Regions from separate parts of the Cellulomonas sp. H30R-01 genome, predicted to be linked through region 2. Evidence: predicted binding sites of a transcription regulator. Region 2 holds the regulator's gene; the other holds the start of a gene.
The links. The regulator HrcA, encoded in region 2, represses chaperone genes, less so after heat shock. The targets are predictions, from matches to a motif close to TTNGCACTCGNNNNNNNCGAGTGCNAA.

Region 1 (4,223 bases), 890 kb from region 2:
CGGATCATCGAGGTCTACGGCCCCGAGTCCTCCGGCAAGACGACCGTCGCGCTGCACGCGGTCGCGAACGCGCAGAAGGCCGGCGGCATCGCGGCGTTCATCGACGCCGAGCACGCGCTGGACCCGGAGTACGCGAAGAAGCTCGGCGTCGACACCGACGCGCTGCTGGTCTCGCAGCCGGACACCGGCGAGCAGGCGCTCGAGATCATGGACATGCTGATCCGCTCGGGCGCGATCGACATCATCGTCATCGACTCGGTCGCGGCGCTGGTCCCCAAGGCCGAGATCGAGGGCGAGATGGGTGACAGCCACGTCGGCCTCCAGGCCCGCCTCATGTCGCAGGCCCTGCGCAAGATCACCGGTGCGCTCAACGCGTCGGGCACGACCGCGATCTTCATCAACCAGCTGCGCGAGAAGATCGGCGTGTTCTTCGGCTCGCCCGAGACGACGACCGGTGGCAAGGCGCTCAAGTTCTACGCGTCGGTCCGCATGGACATCCGCCGCATCGAGACCCTCAAGGAGGGCACCGACGCGGTCGGCAACCGCACGCGCGTGAAGATCGTCAAGAACAAGATGGCGCCGCCGTTCAAGCAGGCCGAGTTCGACATCCTCTACGGGGTCGGCATCTCCCGCGAGGGCAGCCTCATCGACCTCGGTGTCGAGCACGGCTTCGTCCGCAAGTCGGGCGCCTGGTACACGTACGAGGGCGACCAGCTGGGGCAGGGCAAGGAGAACGCCCGCAAGTTCCTCAAGGACAACCCCGACCTCGCGGACGAGATCGACAAGAAGATCAAGGAGAAGCTGGGCGTCGGCGCACGGGTCGACGCGCCCGCCGACGCACCGGCCCCGGTCGACTTCTGAGGCCCGGCTTGTCTCGCACGAGCACCGGATCCCGTCGTGGGCGCGCCTCCGAGCCGCCCGCGACGGGATCCGCCGCGCACGACGCGGAGCCGGACCCGGAGTCCGTGGCCCGCGCGATCGCGCTGCGGATGCTCACCGGTGCCCCGCGCAGTCGCGCACAGCTCGCCGAGGGGATGGCGCGACGCGACGTCCCGGAAGAGGTCGCGGAGCGCGTCCTCGACCGGTTCACCGAGGTCGGCCTCGTCGACGACGTCGCCTACGCGGAGAGCCTGGTCCGGACGCGACACGCGGAACGTGGCCTGTCCCGTCGGGCGCTCGCGGTCGAGCTGCGGCGCAAGGGCGTCGCGGACGAGGACGCGCAGCGCGCGCTCGAGCAGGTCGACGCCGACGACGAAGAGGAGGCGGCGCGCCACCTCGTGCGTCGTCGGCTCGCGTCGACGGTCGGGCTCGACCCCCAGACCCGGACGCGGCGGACGTTCGCGGCCCTCGGCCGCAAGGGGTACGCGCCGGGGCTGGTGTCGCGGCTGGTCCGCGAGGAGCTCGCGGCGGAGGGAGTCGACCCGTCCGGCCTGGCGGAGCCCGGGCTGGACTGAGGCGACCGACCTCGCGCGTGCGGACGTGCGACGGCCCCCGCGACGCAGGTCGTCGCGGGGGCCGTCGTCGTCGAACCGTCGCGGTGCGCGGCTGTGCGGGTGCCGCTGCGCCACCCGGCCGCCACGGGCGCCTCTGCCGAGTCGGTGCAACCTGCCAGTCGGTCAGGGTGCTCGGCGAGCGGCGTGAGGCGACGGCGTCAGGCGGAGGCCTGGGCGTCGGCGGTCGTGCCGATCTGCGCGGCCGACGCACCGTGCTGCACCTCGATGCGGCGCGGCTTGGCGTCCTCGGCGACCGGGATGGTCAGGGTGAGGACACCGTCGGTGTAGGTCGCGCTGATCGCGTCGAGCGCGAGGCCTCGCCCCACCGTGAGCTGGCGGGCGTACGTGCCGACGGGGCGCTCCTTCGCGAGCCACTGGACGTCCTGCTCGGTGCGCGACGAGCGCTGCGCACGGATGGTCAGCGTGCGGTCCTCGACGTTCACGTCGATCGTGCCCGGGTCCGCACCCGGCAGGTCGACGTGCAGCACGTAGTGGTCGCCCGAGCGGTACAGGTCCATCGGCATGGTCGCCGACGCGCGGTCGGCGGCGAACATCTGGCCGAGCATCCGGTCCATCTCCTGGAACGGGTCGAAACGGGTAGCCACGCCCCTCACCTCCTCGTCGTCGGGTCGCGGACCTCCCGCGACCCGGGTGCTTCCCGGCGTCCCTCGCCGGGTTCGGCTACATCTCCTGTGTTAGCACTCTCGACGGTCGAGTGCCAGTCGCTCGTGGGCGGTGTTCGCGCTCGGAGAACACGGCGGGTGCCCAGGGTGGTGTCGAACGGTCGCGTCGGGCACCACCGTGCCGAGCCTGCGCCGCGCCCGGCCCCGGTTGGGTGAGAATGTCGCCAGAGCCGGGAGCGCGCGCCGCGGGCCCCCGCACGACGGGAGGACACGTGGATCCAGGTCCCATCGCCACGGTGATCGGGCTGCTCGGTGCCTGCCTGGTGGCCCTGATCCTGGTGCTCGTCGCCCGACGCGAGGCAGCCGCCCAGCGCGCGCGTGCCGAGCAGGACGTCGCGAGCATCAAGGACGAGGCGCGCGCCCTGCTCGCGGACGCAGACCGGCGGGAGCGGCGGCTCGCGGAGCGCGAGCGTGCGCTCGCGTCGGACCGCGCGCAGGTCGAGGAGCTCGACCGCAAGGCGCGCAGCCGGGCCGAGGAGGCCGCAGACGCCCGGCAGGAGGCCACCCGCAGGCTCGACGACGCGCAGCGCGAGGCGGACCGCCGCCTCGCCGCAGCCGAGCGTGATGCCGAGGCTCGCCTCGCCGAGGCGGATGCGCTCGCCGGTCGTCGGATCCTCGAGGCCGAGCGTGACGCGGTCGCCGAGCTGGAGTCGACCAGCGGTCTGACACGCGAGGACGCGCTGGAGGAGCTCCGGCGGCGGCTCGTGGACCGGGCCGCGAACGACGCCGCCGCGCACGTCCGGCGCGCGGAGGCGCAGGCGCGCCGCACGGCTGAGGCGCGCGCCCGACGGATCGTCGCCACGGCGGTGCAGCGCACGGCCGTCGCCACGAGCGCGCAGGCGTCGACGACGTCGCTCCCGCTGCCGTCGGACGACATGAAGGGCCGCATCATCGGCAAGGAGGGCCGCAACATCCGCGCCTTCGAGGCGCTCACGGGTGTCAACGTGCTCGTCGACGAGCAGCCGGGCGCGGTCGTGCTGTCGTGCTTCGACGCGGAGCGGCGCGAGGTCGCCCAGGTCGCGCTCGAGGCGCTCATGGCCGACGGGCGCATCCACCCGCAGCGGATCGAGTCCGCGTACGCGGACGCGCTCGCGGCGGCGGACGAGCGCACGGACGCCGCGGGGCACGACGCCGCGGAGCGCGCGGGGGTCGCGGGCCTGCACCCGGACCTCGTGCGCACGCTCGGGCGGCTGCGGCTGCGGACGTCCTACGGCCAGAACGTCCTCGAGCACCTGGTCGAGAGCGCGCTGATCGCCGCGCAGCTCGCCGCGGAGACCGGCAGCGACGTCGAGGTGGCCCGTCGGGGTGCGTTCCTGCACGACGTCGGCAAGGCGCTGACCGCCGAGGTCGCCGGCACGCACGCGACGGTCGGCGCCGACCTGGCGCGGCGGCTGGGGGAGTCCGACGAGGTCGTCAACGCGATCGCGGCGCACCACGAGGAGGTCCCGGCGCAGACCGTCGAGGCCGTCCTCGTGCAGGTCGCGGACGCGATCTCCGCGGCCCGCCCTGGCGCGCGCCGCGAGGAGCTCGACCAGTACGTCGAGCGCATGGACAAGCTCGAGCAGCTCGTGTCGGAGCACGACGGCGTCCGTCGGGCGCTGGTCATGTCGGCCGGCCACGAGGTGCGGGTCGTGGTCGAGCCGTCGGCGGTCGTCGACTCCGACCTGCCGCAGCTGGCCGTGCGGATCGCGCGGCACATCGAGCGCGACCTCGCGTACCCGGGCGAGATCAAGGTGACAGTCGTCCGGGAGACGCGCGCGAGCGCGACCGCCGGCTGAGCAGCGCCCGCCGCGCCTGACGTCGGGCTTCCGGGCGTGGTCGACCCGGCCGGTAGGGCGTCCGGTGGGGCAACCTCGCGGCGACGTGGCCGCGCCCGGCCGGCGTCGACGGCCCTGCGATCGGCGCGTGCGACCCGTCCCCGTCAGCGGCCGGTGGACACGACCAGGCTCGGCGCCTCGACGCGGGCACGCCCGGCGGTGCGTCGCCCGACCCGCCCCGCGAGCACACCGGCGAGCCGCGTGAGGCCGTAGTTGATGACGATGAAGAT
Region 2 (4,223 bases):
GCGGACCCCGACGGGGACGGCGTCTCGAACGGGATGGGGCTGGGCTTCTCGTTCGGCTTCGTCGTCGTCTACACCGTCGCGTGGCTGGTGGCGTACCTCGTCCAGGCCGCGTTCGTGCGGGTGTCGCTCAACCTCACGTACGGCCGCCCGGTCGCGCTCGGCGACTTCTTCCGCTTCGAGAGCTCGGGCCCGGTGGTCCTGACGGCGTTGCTGCTGGCGGCTGTCAACCTCGTGGTGGGGCTCGTGGCGTGGATCCCGCTGATCGGCTGGCTCGTGAGCGTCGCGGCGAACCTGCTCGTGCTGTTCACGCTGTGGTTCGTCATCGACAAGCAGCTGAGCCCGGTCGACGCGCTGCGGTCGAGCATCCGGCTCGTCACCTCGAACCTCGCGACGACGATCCTGTTCTACCTGGTGGGCGGCGCGATCATCTGGGCGGGCGCGATCCTGTGCGGCGTCGGCCTGCTGGTCGCCGTCCCGGTCGTGCTGGTCGCGACGTCGTACCTGTACCGGCGCCTGCTCGGCGAGCCGATCGCGCCCTGATCGCGCCGTGACCGCGCGCCACGAGCGTGCGACGCCTCGCCCGGGACCGCGCCGGGCGGGGCGCCGTCATGCCGTGACGAAGTCGATGAGCTCCTCCACCCGGCCGAGCAGGCTCGGCTCGAGGTCGGCGTAGGTGCGGACGGTCCCGAGGATCCGCTTCCACGCGTGCGCGACGTCGGCCTGGTCCGCGGCGGGCCAGCCGAGCTCGCGCAGGATGCCGTGCTTCCACTCGGTGCCGCGCTCGATCGTGGGCCAGCGCTCGAGGCCGAGGCGCTGCGGGCGGACCGCCTGCCACACGTCGACGTACGGGTGCCCGAGGACGAGCACGGTCCCGGCGGGCGCGGACCGCGTGACCTCCGCGGCGATCCGGCCCTCCTTGGACCCGGGCACCAGGTGGTCGACCAGCACGCCGAGGCGGCGTCCGGGGCCGGGCGCGAACGCGCGCACCGCGTCGGACAGGTGGTCGACACCGTCGAGCAGCTCGACGACGACGCCTTCGAGGCGCAGGTCGTCGCCCCACACCTTCTCGACGAGCTCGGCGTCGTGCTTGCCCTCGACCCAGATGCGGCTGCCGCGCGCGACGCGGGCCTGCGCGCCGCGCACCGCGCGCGACCCGGAGGCGGTCCGGGTCGGGGCGGCGGGCGCGGTCGCGCGGACGGGGGCGGTGAGCGCGACGGGCTCGCCGTCGACCCAGAACCCGGGCCCGAGCGGGAACGTGCGCGTCCGGCCGCGCCGGTCCTCCAGGACGACGACGTGCATGCCGCCCGACTTCTCGACGCGGACGACCGCGCCGACCCACCCCGTCGTCACCTCCTCGACCACGAGGCCGACGTCGGCGGCCTGCGGCCGTGACGTGCGGGCCGGGCGGTGGTGGGAGGAGCCGGAGCCCCCGAGCACGTCCGAGCCGTAGCGGTCCTGAGTCACGCGCGGCACTCTAGGGCGCCGGTGCACGCGCCGGTGGAACGTCGGGGGCGCGGCGTAGGATTGGCACTCGTGCACGGCGAGTGCTACCCGTGGCCGCATGGCCCGGGACCGACGCGGGGGAGGCGAGAGTGAGCGAGGACCGTCGGCTGGACGTGCTGCGCGCGATCGTCGAGGACTACGTCGCGACGCGTGAGCCGGTCGGGTCGCGCGCGCTCGTCGAGCGGCACGCGCTGGGCGTGTCGCCCGCGACGATCCGCAACGACATGGCGGCGCTCGAGGACGCCGGGTACATCGCGCAGCCGCACACGTCGGCCGGACGCGTCCCGACGGACAAGGGCTACCGCCTGTTCGTGGACCGGCTCACGACGGTCAAGCCGATGTCCGCGGCCGAGCGGCGCGCGATCGGCGAGTTCCTCGACCACGCGGTGGACCTCGACGACGTCGTCGACCGCGCGGTGCGACTCATCGCGCAGCTCACCGGGCAGGTCGCGGTCGTGCAGTACCCGTCGTTGCGGCGCTCGGCGCTGCGGCACGTCGAGCTCGTCACCGTCGGCGCCCGGCACCTGCTCGTCGTCCTCATCACGGACACGGGCCGCGTCGAGCAGCGCACGCTCGAGCAGGACCACGACGTCGACGAGGCCGTCGTGGCGCAGCTGCGCGCGCGGCTCAACGTGGCCGCGACCGGTCGCCGTCTGTCGGAGCTCCCCGACGCGTTCCGCGAGCTGCACGACGCGTTCGCGCCGCAGGACGCGCCGCTGGTGCGTCAGGTCGTCGCGCTGGTCGAGGAGACGCTGGCGCAGGAGAGCGAGGAGCGCGTCGTGCTGGCCGGCACCGCGAACCTCGCCCGCGGCGGCGGCGTCGACTTCGCGCACTCGATCGGCCCGGTGCTCGAGGCGCTCGAGGAGCAGGTCGTCCTGCTGCGCCTGCTGTCCGAGATGGCAGAGGACCAGGCCGCGGTCAGCATGCGGATCGGGCGCGAGACGCAGCACGACGGCCTGCTGGAGACGAGCTTCGTCACGACGGGCTACGGCGACGAGAGCGGTGCGGTCGTCGCTCGCGTCGGCTCGCTCGGCCCGTTGCGCATGGACTACCCCGGGACGATGACCGCCGTGCGCGCCGTCGCCCGCTACCTGACCCGCATCCTCGCCGGATGAGCCCGCTGCGGCGTCCCCGGCCCGTCCCCACCGCGTGCCTGAGCACAGGAAGCGAGCGCACCCTCACGTGACCGACTACTACGAGATCCTCGGCGTCCCGCGCGACGCGTCGCCGGAGCAGATCAAGAAGGCGTACCGGAAGCTCGCGCGCGAGCACCACCCCGACGTCGCCGGCAGCGACTCCGCGTCCGAGGAGCGCTTCAAGGACGTCTCGCGCGCGTACGACGTGCTGTCCAACCCCGAGAAGCGCCGCGCGTACGACCTCGGTGCCGACCCGGCGTCGCCCGGCGGCGGCATGGGCGGCGGCTTCGGCTTCCAGGACATCTTCGAGACGTTCTTCGGCGCGGCCGCGGGTGCGGGCGCGCAGCGCGGACCGATCCCTCGCGCGCGTCGCGGCCAGGACGCGCTCGTGCGCCTCGACCTCGACCTCACCGAGGTGACGTTCGGAGCGCACAAGGAGGTGCCGGTCGACACGGCCGTGCTGTGCCCGACGTGCGGCGGCTCGTGCTGCCGTCCCGGTACGTCGCCGCGCACGTGCGAGGTCTGCCACGGCCGTGGCTCGGTGCAGCGCGTCGCGCGGTCGTTCCTCGGCCAGGTGATGACGACCCAGCCGTGCGCCGCGTGCCACGGGTTCGGCACGGTCATCCCCGAGCCGTGCCCCGAGTGCTCGGGCGAGGGCCGGGTGCGGTCGCGCCGCACGCTCGGCGTCGACGTGCCCGCGGGCGTCGACACGGGCACGCGCATCAAGCTCACGGGACAGGGCGAGGTCGGCCCGGGCGGCGGCCCCGCGGGCGACGTCTACCTCGAGGTGCACGAGCGCAAGCACGACACGTTCGTGCGCCGCGGCGACGACCTGCACGCGACGCTCCAGGTGCCGATGACCGCGGCCGCGCTGGGCACGACGCTCCAGCTCGACACGCTGGACGGCGAGCGCGAGGTCGACCTGCGTCCCGGCACGCAGCCGGCCCAGGTCGTCACGCTCAAGGGTCTCGGCGTCGGCCACCTGCACGCGGGGGGCCGCGGCGACCTGCACGTGCACGTCGAGGTGCAGGTCCCCACCGCGCTCGACGACGAGCAGGTCGAGCTGCTGCGGCGGCTCGCGGTGCTCCGCGGCGAGGAGCGCCCGGAGTCGCGGCTCGCGAGCGCGAGCAGCGGCGTGTTCGCGAAGCTGCGCGACAAGCTCTCGGGCCGCTGAGGTGAGCGCACCCGTCTTCCTCGCGGAGCCGGGGACGCTCGCGGGCGTGGCCGCGGGCGGCGCGTACCTGCTCGACGGGTCCGAGGGCCGGCACGCGGGTGTCGTGCAGCGGCGCGGGCCGGGGGAGCGGGTCGACGTGGTCGACGGCGCCGGGGTACGGCTCGTCGGCGTCGTCGAGTCCGTCGGCGGCGAGGGCGTGCTGCTGCGCGTCGACGACGTCGTGGTCGAGCCCGCGCCCGACGTCGCGCTCGTGCTCGTGCAGGCGCTCGCGAAGGGCGACCGCGACGAGATGGCGATCGAGGCGGCGACCGAGGTCGGCGCCGACGGCGTGCTGCCGTGGCAGGCCGACCGGTCGATCGTCGTGTGGCGCGGCGAGCGTGCCGCGAAGAGCCGCGCCCGCTGGCTCGGCA

Region 1: GXP71_RS04640 (Hsp20/alpha crystallin family protein) is a predicted target of HrcA. The motif match lies at 2,189-2,215, and genes of this name have one in related genera.

The regions. Positions count from the first base shown of each region.
Region 1 covers NZ_CP048210.1:1,054,550-1,058,772, forward strand. The annotation lists gene recA (recombinase RecA) at 1-861, shown strand, start outside; gene GXP71_RS04635 (regulatory protein RecX) at 966-1,454, shown strand; gene GXP71_RS04640 (Hsp20/alpha crystallin family protein) at 1,652-2,098, opposite strand; gene rny (ribonuclease Y) at 2,389-3,954, shown strand; gene GXP71_RS04650 (amino acid ABC transporter permease) at 4,098-4,223, opposite strand, start outside.
Region 2 covers NZ_CP048210.1:1,949,373-1,953,595, reverse strand. The annotation lists gene GXP71_RS08705 (hypothetical protein) at 1-540, shown strand, start outside; gene GXP71_RS08700 (DUF3097 domain-containing protein) at 607-1,464, opposite strand; gene hrcA (heat-inducible transcriptional repressor HrcA) at 1,593-2,618, shown strand; gene dnaJ (molecular chaperone DnaJ) at 2,686-3,813, shown strand; gene GXP71_RS08685 (16S rRNA (uracil(1498)-N(3))-methyltransferase) at 3,815-4,223, shown strand, end outside.